2 regions of the Desulfatibacillum aliphaticivorans DSM 15576 genome follow, and region 2 is predicted to be linked to the other one. Evidence: riboswitches for the same ligand, from Rfam matches in the RefSeq annotation. Region 2 holds a riboswitch; the other holds the start of a gene.
What was found. Region 2 has a riboswitch for thiamine pyrophosphate ahead of G491_RS0102690 (sulfide-dependent adenosine diphosphate thiazole synthase). Riboswitches for the same ligand answer to the same signal wherever they lie in the genome.
Positions count from the first base shown of each region.

Region 1: it holds a riboswitch for thiamine pyrophosphate, as region 2 does, so the genes downstream of both, thiC (phosphomethylpyrimidine synthase ThiC) here and G491_RS0102690 (sulfide-dependent adenosine diphosphate thiazole synthase) in region 2, are expected to answer to the same signal.

Region 1 covers NZ_AUCT01000012.1:193,922-200,239, forward strand. Annotated here, with positions in the region: gene G491_RS33955 (glycosyltransferase family 9 protein) at 52-999, opposite strand; gene G491_RS0113755 (SIR2 family NAD-dependent protein deacylase) at 1,024-1,764, opposite strand; gene G491_RS0113760 (adenosine-specific kinase) at 1,768-2,250, opposite strand; gene G491_RS0113765 (MBL fold metallo-hydrolase) at 2,303-3,142, opposite strand; gene G491_RS0113770 (50S ribosomal protein L11 methyltransferase) at 3,194-3,946, opposite strand; gene G491_RS0113775 (ATP-binding protein) at 4,031-4,783, opposite strand; TPP riboswitch at 4,973-5,070, shown strand; gene thiC (phosphomethylpyrimidine synthase ThiC) at 5,137-6,318, shown strand, end outside.
Region 2 covers NZ_AUCT01000002.1:114,310-120,627, forward strand. Annotated here, with positions in the region: gene G491_RS0102680 (S10 family serine carboxypeptidase-like protein) at 1-104, opposite strand, end outside; gene thiE (thiamine phosphate synthase) at 385-1,011, opposite strand; gene G491_RS0102690 (sulfide-dependent adenosine diphosphate thiazole synthase) at 1,004-1,774, opposite strand; TPP riboswitch at 1,831-1,931, opposite strand; gene G491_RS0102695 (ATP-binding protein) at 2,271-3,458, shown strand; gene G491_RS0102700 (MarR family transcriptional regulator) at 3,455-6,318, shown strand, end outside.

The sequences.
Region 1 (6,318 bases), on a different contig from region 2:
CCAACATGCCTGAGAATGGCCGGGATGTCAACAAATCCCGGACGCTAATTTTTAGGGCGCCAACTCCAAAAATTCCAGGATCTCCCCGGGAGCAATGCTGTCCAGGCATTTCCCGTCCCGGCAGTTTTTTTCCTTGGTTTCAAAGCAAGGAGCGCTTTCGCACTCCCCCCTGAAAACCTGAACCCGGGGGCCAACGGGCCGCCATCGAACCGGGTCCGAGGGGCCGAACAAGGCTGCGGTGGGCATGCCCAGCATGGCTGCAACGTGGGTGGCTCCCGAATCATTGCCCGCATAAGCCCTGGACGCCGTCAAGAGGTCCTTGAACTCCAGCAAAGATTGGGGCCGGAGAACTTCCGGATTGCTTGTCCAGGCCTCAAGCCCCCGCTCCAAGCCGTGGTCGTCCGGGCCTAAGACCAGTTTACCTGGAATTCCTTTTTCCTTCAGCGCGTCAAAAAGACTCCCAAAGGATTTCAAAGGCCAATTTTTTCGAGAACTGCCAGATCCCGGATGCAAAAGGACCGGCGCATCGGCCGGCCTTTTGGTTCTGGCGTATAAATCAAAAGCATGGAGCCTATGGGAATAGCTGGTTCCTGCTTTGGGATCAACCAATCCGGCTTTTTGCAAGCGCTCCACCATGCGGTCGAGGACGTGAACCCGCTCGCCGGGTTGGGGCCGGGGCGGAACGGAATACGCTTTGTTTGAGAGGGATTGGACGGCGCTGAAAAGGTCCTGGGAAAAGGAAAAGACGAGCACCCTGTCGCGGGCTTGAATCTGCTCCCTCACCCAAGGGGAGGGAGCGGGTCCGTATAACGAAGCAATTTCGGGCGACTGCACGGGAAAGGCGGCTTGGGCCAGGCCCAGTTCCTTGGCCAGCGCCCCCAGGCCGGGAGCGCAAAACAGGGTCAGCGAGCATCCGGTATGCTCAACAACGGCCTGCAGCCCCCACAGGGCCATGACGCCGTCTCCCAAAGCTCCCTGGATAATGGCGAGAACGTTCATTATGCAGCGCCGCCGAGGCGGGGATTATATCCCCATCTCCTCAAGGATGCCGGTCATGAGCTTGCCTGCTCCGCCGAACAGGGAGTAGTCCGCCACCCTGCCGGTGAGCATGGTGCGCTCCATGTTCATTTCAATGACGGTGGCGCCGCCCAGTTTGGCGATGCGGGCCATGCTGGCCGCCGGCTCCACTATGGCCGAGGTGCCCACAACCATCATCACGTCGCATTGCTCGGCCAGTTCCTTGGAGCGCCACAGGGCCTCCGAGGGAATCATTTCGCCGAAAAACACGCAATCCGGCCGAAGCATGCCGCCGCAGGAGCATCTGGGCGGAATAACTTCCAGGGAGACCTCGCTGGTTGGGATTTTCGCTTCGCAGTCCATGCAGCGCTGCTCGGCGAAGGTGCCGTGAAACTCGATCACATCCTTGCTTCCGGCGGCCTGATGCAGACCGTCCACGTTCTGGGTGATGATGGCGGCCAGGTTGCCGGTTTCCTCCAGCCTGGCCAGGCCTTTATGCAGGTTGTTAGGCTGGGCCTTGTCAATGACTCCTTTCATTTCAGCCACCAGGATTCGCCAAACCCGCTCCGGATTGGCTAAAAAGGAGTCTATGTGGGCGATTTCCATGGGGTCGAACTTCTCCCATAATCCGCCCTTGCCCCTGAACGGGGGAATGCCGCTTTCCACGGACACGCCCGCTCCGGTGAGGGCGACCACAAGCCGGGCGTTCTTGATGTCTTCAGCCGCCCTTTTGATCAATTCTTTCATGTCTTACCTTTTGTACCCGATGGCTTGCAAAAGGCTTTTGCGAGCCTCTTTGTTTTCATCATTTTCCACGCCTTTGGGCGAAAACCCGTCGATCACACCCAAAATGCCGGCGCCCTGCTCGCTCACCGCGGTGATGACCTCCACCGGGTTGGCCGTGGCGCAATAGATGCTGCACACTTCCTGGCAGCGCTTCACTGCGTTCAGGACATTGATGGGATAAGCGTCTTTCATAATCAGATAAAAGGTATGGCCCGCGCCCACGGCCAGGGCGTTCTTGACGGCGGCGTCGATAAGTTCAGGATCGTTGCCGTCGGTGCGCACCAGGCATTCCATGGAGGCTTCGCAAAAAGCCAGGCCGAATTTCACGCCGGGCACGGAGCCCACCATGACTTCGTAAAGGTCTTCCACGGTTTTGATAAAATGGGATTGGCCCACAATAATGTTGGCTTCCTCCGGGATTTCCAGGCGAACGGATTTCAGTTCCATAAGGAATCTCCTTGCGGTTATAGTTACGCTTTCAATGTTCTTTCAGAAGGTATTATAGCTCGAAAACCCGGTCGCAGGCAACTGCGGAGCATTGGATGTCCGCGCCCTGTTCGGCCAGGATGTTTTGAGAGTCTTCCACGATTCTATCCATGTCGTCGTCGAACCGGTCCTGGTTCAGGTGAAACAGGCCAAGCTCCTTGACGCCCGCCTGCACCGCAAGCTCCACGACTCGGGGATACACGGAATGGCCCCAGCCGCGCGTGGTCTCGTATTCCTTGGGGGTGAACTCGGCGTCGTGGATCAACAGGTCGGCGCCTTGGCAGAACGCCAAGTAGTCTTCAAAATACTTGGCGTTGTTATGGGGAAAATCCAGTTCGTTGTCCGTCAGAAAAACAAAGGTTTTTCCGTCTTCCTCGAACTTGTAGCCCGAGCCGCCGTTCGGATGGGTAAGAGGAATGGGAGTGACTGTGATGGAGTCAATCTCAAAAGAGGTCGGGCATACGGGTTCGTATTCCACTTCCGCCTGTATGGCGTTGGGCCTGATGGGAAAATTGGGCGGCGCCATGACGCGCGATATGAGCTTTTCCACATATTGCCTGGCGAAGGGGCAGCCCTGCATGCGGATTTTGGCCGATTTTACGTAAAGAGGCTTAAAAAAAGGAAAGCCCATCAGGTGATCCCAATGGGCGTGCGTGAAAATAAAATCGTATTCAAAGCGTTGTTCTTCCATGAGCTGGTTGCCAAGGCGGCGAATGCCTGTCCCGGCGTCGATGACGATCACATGGCCGTTCTTGCTGCGGATCTCCATGCACGTTGTGTCGCCGCCGTACTTCAGGTAATTTCTACCCGAAACCGGGATGGACCCTCTTGAACCCCAGCACTTGATGAACATGGCTCATCCCTCCCATGGAAAACGCCGTAAACGGCAGGGCGCGAGAAACCTTCATCCAGCCGGTCCCTTGCCCATGATGGTGAACCAGGTGCTTTCCTGTTCCCATTCCTGTTGGACAACCGCTCCCAATGCCTTGATTGCATCCTTTATATCGCGAATTTCGGAACGCAGCAACCCGGACAGCACAAAATGCTTGCCGCGTAAGAACAATGGATCTGACGCCATCTCTTTCATGACCGCAAAATGGATGTTGGCGACCACAAGATCGGCCGGCTCCTGCACGTAATCCAAAGCGCTGCCGCGCACGGTCCGGATTTTCTCTTCCATGTGGTTCAATTCCACATTGCGGGCCGTGGTTTTAGCAGCCAGAGGATTCAAGTCCACGGCAAGGACGCTTTCGGCGCCCAAGGCCGTTGCGGCCAAAGCCAAAAGCCCGGTGCCCGTTCCCAAATCCAAAACCCGCCTGGGTTTTTCGTCCCGGTACAAAATTTCCAGAGCCAGCATGCAATCCCTGGTTGTGGGATGCGTGCCCGTCCCAAAAACCACGCCGGGATCCATCCACAGCCTGGTTTTGCCCGGAGGCGTCTCATGATCGGACCAGGGCGCGCAAACGGAAAACCCGCCGATATCCAGAATCTGATCGTGGTCCTGCTGCCACTGGGTGTAAGGCATTATATAATTGTCCAGCAGCAGCAGGCCGGGATTGGTGCGAACCAGGTCGAAAACCGTCTTATGGGCTGACCGGGAGAAAAACAGGAAGCTGTACTCGTCTTCCTCCCAGTTTCCTATAAAATCATCCCCCAAACCGAGTTCCAGTTCAGGTTCCAGGCAGCCCTGAATATAGTATATAAAAAGGTCTTTATAAGGACATTCCAACGTGCAAAGCCCTTATGGTTCGATTATTTTGTCGAAAATTGCAAAAACCGCCTTCTGGGACGCGGATTCCTCGGGCAATTCGATGGTCGGCTGCCCATTGAGGTCAAAGTCGTAAACCAAGTCGTCTTCCGGCACGGTTCCGGCCAATTCCAGGCCTTCATCCTCGATAACCTTCAACAAGGCTTCGGAGGGCTCGCCTTTGGCCTGGTTGAGGATCAAATAGCTTTTGCCCATGCCGATGCTCAGATCCTGGGCCAGTTTATTGATCCTGCCGGCTGCCTGGAGTCCGCGCCTGGACGGATCGGACACGATGAGCAGGATGTCCACGTCCTTGGTGGTCAGACGGCTGATGTGCTCCATGCCGGCTTCGTTGTCGATAACCAGGTATTTATAATTTTCCGCCAGACGCTCCAAAAAGCGCGTCAGCAAGGAGTTGGCCGCGCAATAGCAGCCAGATCCTTCCGGCTGGCCCATGACGATGAGGTCGTAGTCTTCGGACTCGCAAATGGCCTCTTCCATCTTCATTTCAATAAAAAGGTCCTTGGTCATGCCCGAAGGCACTTCGCCTTTTTTCATTTTCTCACGGGCGCCGCCCAGGGTTTCCTCAACCTCCAGGCCAAGCACTTCGTTGAAATTGGCGTTGGAATCTGCGTCCACGGCCAGGATAGGCTTCTTGCCTTTGCTTACCATGTATTTCACCAGCATTCCCGCGATGGTCGTTTTGCCAACGCCGCCTTTGCCGGCAAGGGCTATGGAATATTGCATATTACTGTCTGCTTCCTTTCCCGAAAATATTATCGAATAAAAAATCCGGCGATTCTTGGCCGGTTTAAATAAAAAAGCCAATACTACGCATGGTTATAAGAAAATAGGCCACGGGGCCTGATCCGTCAAGGAACTTTATATATATGCAACATTTCCTTGACAAGCATTGTTAGGATTTCTACACTGACCCAGACTCATTAGGGGTGTTCCTTGACTGAGAGCCCTTCGGGCAACCCTTAAGACCTGACCAGGGTAATTCCTGCGTAGGGAAATGAGCCGGAGCTTATTTGTTCAATAGCCCTGCCGTTTCCTATTTTTGGGAAACGGCTTTTTTATTTTTTGGAGGTAATACCATGACACAACTTATCTGGGCCCGCGAAGGCCGCATTACGGAGGCCATGCGCCAGGTGGCTGAGGCGGAAGGATACACTCCCGAGGAAATCCGGGATAAAATCGCCGCCGGAGTCGCCATTATTCCCATCAATAAAGGAAGGAGCTTTCCGGCCAGGGGCATCGGCGAAGGCCTGAAAACCAAGATCAACGCCAATATCGGAACCTCCCCCAGCCATTTCAACCTGGAAGAGGAACTGGAAAAGCTCAAGGCGGCCGTTGACGCCGGGGCCGACGCCGTCATGGACCTCTCTACGGGCGGCGATCTTAAACGGGTGCTGCAAACCGTATTGGAAAACTCCCCCGTGCCCATCGGCACCGTGCCCGTATACCGGGTGATCGGCGAGCTTTTGTGCAAAGGAAAAGGCACCGCAGACATGACCGCCGACGCCCTGTTCGACGAAATTGAAAACCAGGCCAAGATGGGCGTGGATTTTGTCACGGTCCATTGCGGCGTCATTCAGTCCACGGTCAAAACCCTGGCAGGCTGCGAGCGGGTTATGGGCATGGTTTCCCGGGGCGGCGCCATCATGGCCGAGTGGATGGCCATCCACAAAGAGGAAAATCCCCTGTACGCCCAGTTTGACCGCCTTTTGGATATGTGCGTGGAATACGACCTGACCCTCTCCCTGGGAGACGGGCTGCGCCCCGGCGCCATTCATGACGCGGAAGATCGCGCTCAGTTAAGCGAAATGATGATTTTGGGCGAACTGGCCAAGCGCGCCCGCAAGGCCGGCGTTCAGGTGATGATCGAAGGTCCCGGCCATGTGCCCCTGCACCGCATTGCAGGCGACGTCAAAACCCAAAAGCGCCTCTGCGACGGCGCGCCTTATTACGTCCTGGGCCCCCTGCCCACCGACGTGGCCCCCGGCTACGATCATCTGGTCAGCGCCATCGGCGGCGCCATCGCCGCGGCCAGCGGCGTGGACTTTCTGTGCTACGTCACCCCGGCGGAGCATCTCCACCTGCCCAGCGTGCAGGACGTGCACACCGGCGTCATCGCCTCCCGCATCGCCGCCCACATCGGAGACCTGGAAAAAAACCTGCCCGGCGCCCACGACTGGGATCTGAATATGTCCAAGGCGCGCAGGGATTTTGACTGGGAGAAGATGTTCCAGCTTGCCATCGACCCGGAACTGGCCCGC
Region 2 (6,318 bases):
CCTTCAGGCGTCAAGTGTCCGTCATCGTCTACAAGGTCGCATGCACCCGTCAGCAAAAAGCATAAGAACAAAAGAAGCAAAATAATCCAAGAAATCTTTTTCATACACTCCTCCTATATAATTATAATTCGTTGACCATGAGCAGTCTATTAACAATAGGATTGCCGCGACTAATGCTATGCAATTTTTGCACCGGATAAAGGGATGAATAGGGAATCCGTTGCGAGCGCGCTTGGTTTTGCATCCGCAGGCGCTCTAAAATAAGGCCCTGGGAGTTTGACGGAGATATTCGGAAATGAGGCCTCGAGCGGCCCGTGCTCCGGAGCCGCTCGAGGTTGAAAAAGGCGATGCCTGCTTTTGCGTCAGGATTATGGCGACATCCCTTCAAGGATAATGCTTCCGCCAGATGTCCATGAGGTTTGCAATGGCGGACTCCGGGTCATGGGATTGGTTAACCGCCCGGACCACGGAGAAATTCCCGGCGCCGTGCTCCAAAACCTGGGGCAGGTTTTCCGGGTTGATCCCGCCGATGGCCACGCAGGAAAGAGGCGAGCCCTTGATGATCCGGCCCATGGCTTCCAGGCCCACCGTCGGGTCGGGCTTGTCCTTGGTAGGCGTTGGGAATACCGGCCCCACGCCGATGTAATCGGGCTGCAAATCCCTGGCGGCCAGTTCCTGCTCCACGCCGTGGGTGGACAGGCCGAATTGCTTGCCCGGCGCCGTCCACATGGATCTGGCCTCCTCCAGGCTCATGTCCTCCTGACCCAGATGCACGCCGTCGGCGTCCGCCTCTTTGGCTATGTCCACATGATCGTTGACTATAATCAGCGTTTTGGAGCCTTTCGTGATTTCCCGAAGGCTCAGGGCTTTTTCCAGGATTTCCTCCTTGGGCGCGTTTTTCATCCTAAGCTGAAGATAGCGCAAGCCCTGGTTAACGGCGGCCCAGGCGCAGGCCTCGTACCCGGCGACGGGATTGGTCAGGATCAGGTACAAACCGTAGGGTTTATCCATCGATATCCTCCAGGATCATCTTGGCCACCTTGCGGCCGCTCATGAACATGCCGCCGAAAATGGGGCCCATGCGGAACCCGCCGCTGGCGTTGTTGGCGGCCATGCCCGAGACGTACAAGCCGGGATACAGGCATTTGGTGTTTTCCACGGTGGAAGCCTCGCCCAGTTCCATCCACATGGGCTTTTCGCCCATAATCTTGCCCGTGGGAGTGTCGATTTTAATGCCCGCCTTGCGGGTGGCCAGGTCGGTGATTTCACCGGGATGGCCGGTGCCGTCCAGGACGGCCTTGGACATGACCACCAGGGGATCCACGTGCATGCCCAGGCGCTCCACGGGAGTCCAGTTGACCACCACGCCGCAGATCCGGCCTTCGCGGCAGACCACGTCCTCCACGGACACGGAGTTGTTAATCATGACGCCGGCCTTTTTTGCGCCGAAAATCAGGCCCGAGGCCACTTCCACGGAGTCCGCCGTGTACAGGCCGTCTCCCGCGCTTTTGTAGGAGATGTTGAAGTCGTCCAAAATGTGCAGGGCCTCCTCCTGGATGACGATTTCGTTGAACAGCATGCCGCCGCCCCACACGCCGCCGCCCGGCGCCAAAAGGCGTTCGAAGATGGCGACTTTTTTGCCTTCCTTGGCGAGCGCCGTGGCCGCCACCAGGCCGGAAGGGCCTGCGCCCACGATGGCCAGATCCACTTCCAGGAAGTTCTGCAGTTTTTCAAAATAGGTCCTAACGATTGCCGATGTGATTCTTTCTTCCATGATTCCTCCGAAAAAGTAAAAAAGGCGACTCCCGAATCCGGGAGCCGCCTTAATACTCATTCGTGCACATGGTTCCCTAGCGCCGGCATTACCCGGATCAGGTTCAGTGGGTATAATCTCAGCCCGAATTTCTCTTCGGGCACCCCAACCATCATTTGGGTGTGGTATAGCCTGAAAAATGAGGCGTGTAAAGGGATTAATGATTGAATTTTGTTAGATGGTCGCGACGTGGTCTTTAAAGAGGGGATCAGTCTCAATGAGAAATTTCGGACTTCACGGTTCGATCCGCCACTGGATTTTGCCCAACCTCAAGATTTTCTTACCTTAAATTTATTAATAAAAAATGTATTTTATCAAATAGTTATATAGAATATTTGAGTATCTGATGCTTCAGATATCTGATACATCAGATACTTAAACCTTGACAAGAATAAGACTTCTAAAGTATCTGTTTCTTCAGATATCTGAACAAACAGATACTTTGAGGGAGGCGCCGATGAAAATTCATTATGGAGGGCCGGTTTCTGGCGAACATTGTTTTTCAAGGCCGGACCTGGAGCAGAAAATAAGCCGATTCATAGAAAACGGGGCGGGCGTCAAAATGTTTGGGCTGCGCAGAATCGGCAAGTCCACCCTGATGCAAAACGCCTGTCAGGAAATGAGAATTAAAGGCTGCCAGGTCGTCGAGATCGATGCTCAGGGGATGCGTTCGGTGGATAATTTGCTATTCGAAGTTTTTAAAGCGCTTCACAAGGAGCAAAAAGGCTTCATGAGCATCCTCAATAACCTTGTAGCCAAGGATCCAGCGATTCCTAAAGCAATCAAAGCGTTTTTCAACAAGCTAATGAAAGGAAAGGGCTTTCCTGAAAATCAGACTGGCATCGCTGACTATTGGCCGCATTTTTCCGACCTGATCGTCCAAACCCTTCAAGTTCAGCAACCTAAAATTTTGTTAGCCATAGATGAGCTTCCCTTCATGCTTGAAAATATGATTAACGATCACCCGGAGAAATCCGCAGCCGATGTGGATAGGCTGTTGGCCGCTCTGCGCCAGTGGCGAGACCATGGGGTAAAAATGATTTTTGCAGGCTCCATTGGTATAACTGGGCTGGCGCGAAGGGCTGGATTTCGAACCGATCATTTAAACGGCCTGTCTTCCGTGGACGTCCCTGAGCTATCCGATGCTGAGGCCCGTGAGTTTCTTAACGCCGCGGTTCTCGAATCCAATGGCCGCTGGACTGAGGCGCACACCAAGGCCTTTTTTCAGGAAATTGGAACGCAGTATCCAAGCTACATAGTAAAAAGCCTGCTCATTTTGGACCATTGCAACCCTCCAACTCCGGAAGAATTCCGGAAAATTTTCTCGAGCCAAATTCGACCTGATCTCCACGCCGTGTTTCAGGACCAACTCAGCCGCCGTTATAAAAACTACGATAACATTTCCGATACGATCAGGCGGGATATGATCAAGCCGCTGCTTAAGCATGCTACGTCCTGCTCCGAGGGCGCCATGCAATCTGAAATAGAGGATCAAATAGGTTGTGATCGCATTGAGCTGGAGGACTGCATTCAGATGCTGCAGGAGGACGGATTCATCCGTTTTCAAGAAGATAGGAACGGATACCGCACCTTGTTTCCGGCTTCCCAATTGGTTTCTCTTTGGGCAAGGAGTATGAACCTGTGAACCAAGACTGCACCCATGCACCGATTATTCGCTCTTTCAACACCCACAGCATGGAGGACTCCGTCATTGAAGCCTTGATGACAGGAAGGGAGAGAGAGAGCACCCAGATGATGGCGGCTATCGACGCCAACAGAGAGATATGCCCGGGAAAGCTGCAGCATCTCATTCTTTACGGCCCCCGGGGCTTTGGCAAGTCCTTCATGGCCCGAGTGGCCCAAATCGAAGCAGGGAAGCGCTCGACCGACGAGTCCCCCATAGCCTTTGTCCTCCTGCCCGAAGAGCAACACAATCTTGTCCGCAATCCTCACGGCTTTTTGGATTATGTGACAATGAAACTGGCGGACCTGCGCAGCGGCGCCGATCAAAGCTGGAAGGGGGCAGGCTTTGTATGGCCCGACCCGGATGAAGCCCAAAACCAGTGGACGAAATCGGTCAAAAGCCTGGAAAACGAGTTGGACGCTTGGTTCAATGGCCGCTCGGGACTGGCCGTCATAGTGGTGGAAAATTTCGACATGCTGCTTAAAACGGTTTTTAGCGGAGACCCGGAACAGCAAATGCTACGCAAATGGATGACCCGCAAAGGGAACCGTTGCATGATTCTCGCCACGGCCACCGGGGCGGTGGACGTGGATTATGAGAAGCCCCTTTTTCAGGCCTTCCAACCCATTGAGCTTTCCCCCTGGAATTCCCAGGACTGCATTGACTATTTTAACCGCCGGAGGGCTTTCAAGTGCATGGAGGAATTGTCTCCTGACGAAGAAAGCAAAGCCCGCGCCGTGGCGGATTTCATCGGCGGAGCCCCAAGGCTGGCCCAGCTATTGGCCGATGTTTTGGACGCAGACAAGGGTTTCAACCAGGGAGATCCTTTGTCCGTTGCCGAAGTCATGAACGCTTTAGCCGATAAGCTGGCAGACTACTACCGCAGGCGAATTGACGACCTTCCTCCTCTGGCCAGGGGCCTGCTGGACGCCCTGATTCGCGGCGGAGAGCCCTGCTCCGCCACGGAGCTTGCCAACAGGGTTAAAGCCAAAGGCCAAAACCTAATAGCCAGAGTCATAAAGGACCTACAGCGGGCGGACATGATCCGGGGAGTCAAGGCGCCCGATGGCCGAGAAATTCTTTACAGGGCCGCCGACCGGGTTTTTGTCCATTTCTACCGCATCCGCCAAGGGAATCAGGCGGCGCTGTCCTCGCCGCTAAATGCGATCCTGGATTTTTTGCGCGCCTTTTATTCAGAAGATGAACGTAGAACTCACACTGCACGATACCTGGATGCCGGACGCCCGGCAGAGGCGGACGTTTTCGCCCGATTGGCAATGGAAATACAGTCTTCAAAAGGCTATAATGCTTATAGAAACGAATTTTATCAAAGGCTCAGACTCTATCTCCGAGCAGCCCCGGAGGCATGGCCTGAATCGCCGGAAGTATTGGTTGAAAAAATCAAAAAAAACCCTGCACAGGTAATTGACGCCTCGAAGAATCTCCCTGCTCCATCAACTAAGCTGGAAGCCGCGATCCGTTGCGCTTTAATTAGTCTGGCCTATGTACTGTTGGACCTTTCCGATAGGGCCGAAGCAGCCTTAACAGAGGCGCTCAATGAAGCCTGTGACAGCCCGGAGGCGACTCTTGTGGTTGCCTATGAATTGTCTGAATATTTATTTTATGAAAAAAAGGAGTTTAATCAAGCCATAGCCAATACTGAGCTTGCGGGGAAACAGGCGGATCAAATCACTTCATCTTACCTAAAAATACTGGCTCTTAAAGATCGATCTTTTAATTTGTTACAACAGGGAAACTATGTAGAATCCCTTGATGCGGCATCTAAGTCTGCGTCTTTGGCTACAAGTCATGAAGAGAGAACCCAGCAAGCATCGGCTATGAATCTACAAGCCTATTCATTATATGGGCTAAGTCGTTTTGAAGAGGCCATCGAAGTGACTAGGGCTTCTGCAATCATTGCCCATGAATGTGGGGATAAAACAGAGATGGCAGAGGCTATGATATATCAGGCCTTTTCATTTAATGAGCTTGGCCGCCACGAACAAGCCTTTGAGGTTGCCAAAGCTGCCGCAAAGCCTGCTCATGAATGCAAAAATACGAGACAATTGGCCATTGCAAAAAGCTCCCAAGCATACTCATTGTATAAACTCGGCCGCTATAAAGAGGCCTTTAAAACGGCTGCCTCCGCCACAGAGTTTGCCCTTGAATGCGGAGACAACGAAATGGCGGCCCATGCCATGAATGATCAAATACATTCTTTATATAAACTAAACCGCTATGGTGAAGCATTTCAAATTGCGGAAGCCATGTTCGAATATGCCGTGATGTTAGACAATGTAGATCTCATTGAACAGGCTGCGAAAAGAGCCCTTCAGGCTGCGGAGGCCTCGCCTCAACCAAAAGTAGTTGACATTTTCGATCGTTGGAAGGAAAAGGTCGTCTCTGATGAAGACGTGTCCTCTTGGCTTTTCAGTCTCCTCTGCGCGGTGACACGGGCGCGCGCCTGGGTGGAGTTTGATGATTTTATAAAAAGGCACAAAGACTGGATGACAGAAACGATCGCCGACTTTTGGTTTAAAGTGTATGATGTTGGTTACACCATCACCGTTGTTGAACGGGAAGAAGGCCGTGCTGCTGGCTTCGATGCGGCCCAAGGAATGTTGTCCCGCCTATCCGGAATCTATGCCGTCACTGGTGAAAGATCTGATAACTGGTTTATAGTTTTGATCTTAGGTTTTGCACAAAAAAGCACTGATCCTAACTTGATCCGTGACGTGGCAGGGCTTCTGACCGTTGATCTTAACCCCCAAGCGCCTTCTCAATCTTTGTTGCTTGAACAGTTGGCGACATACGAGGAGGC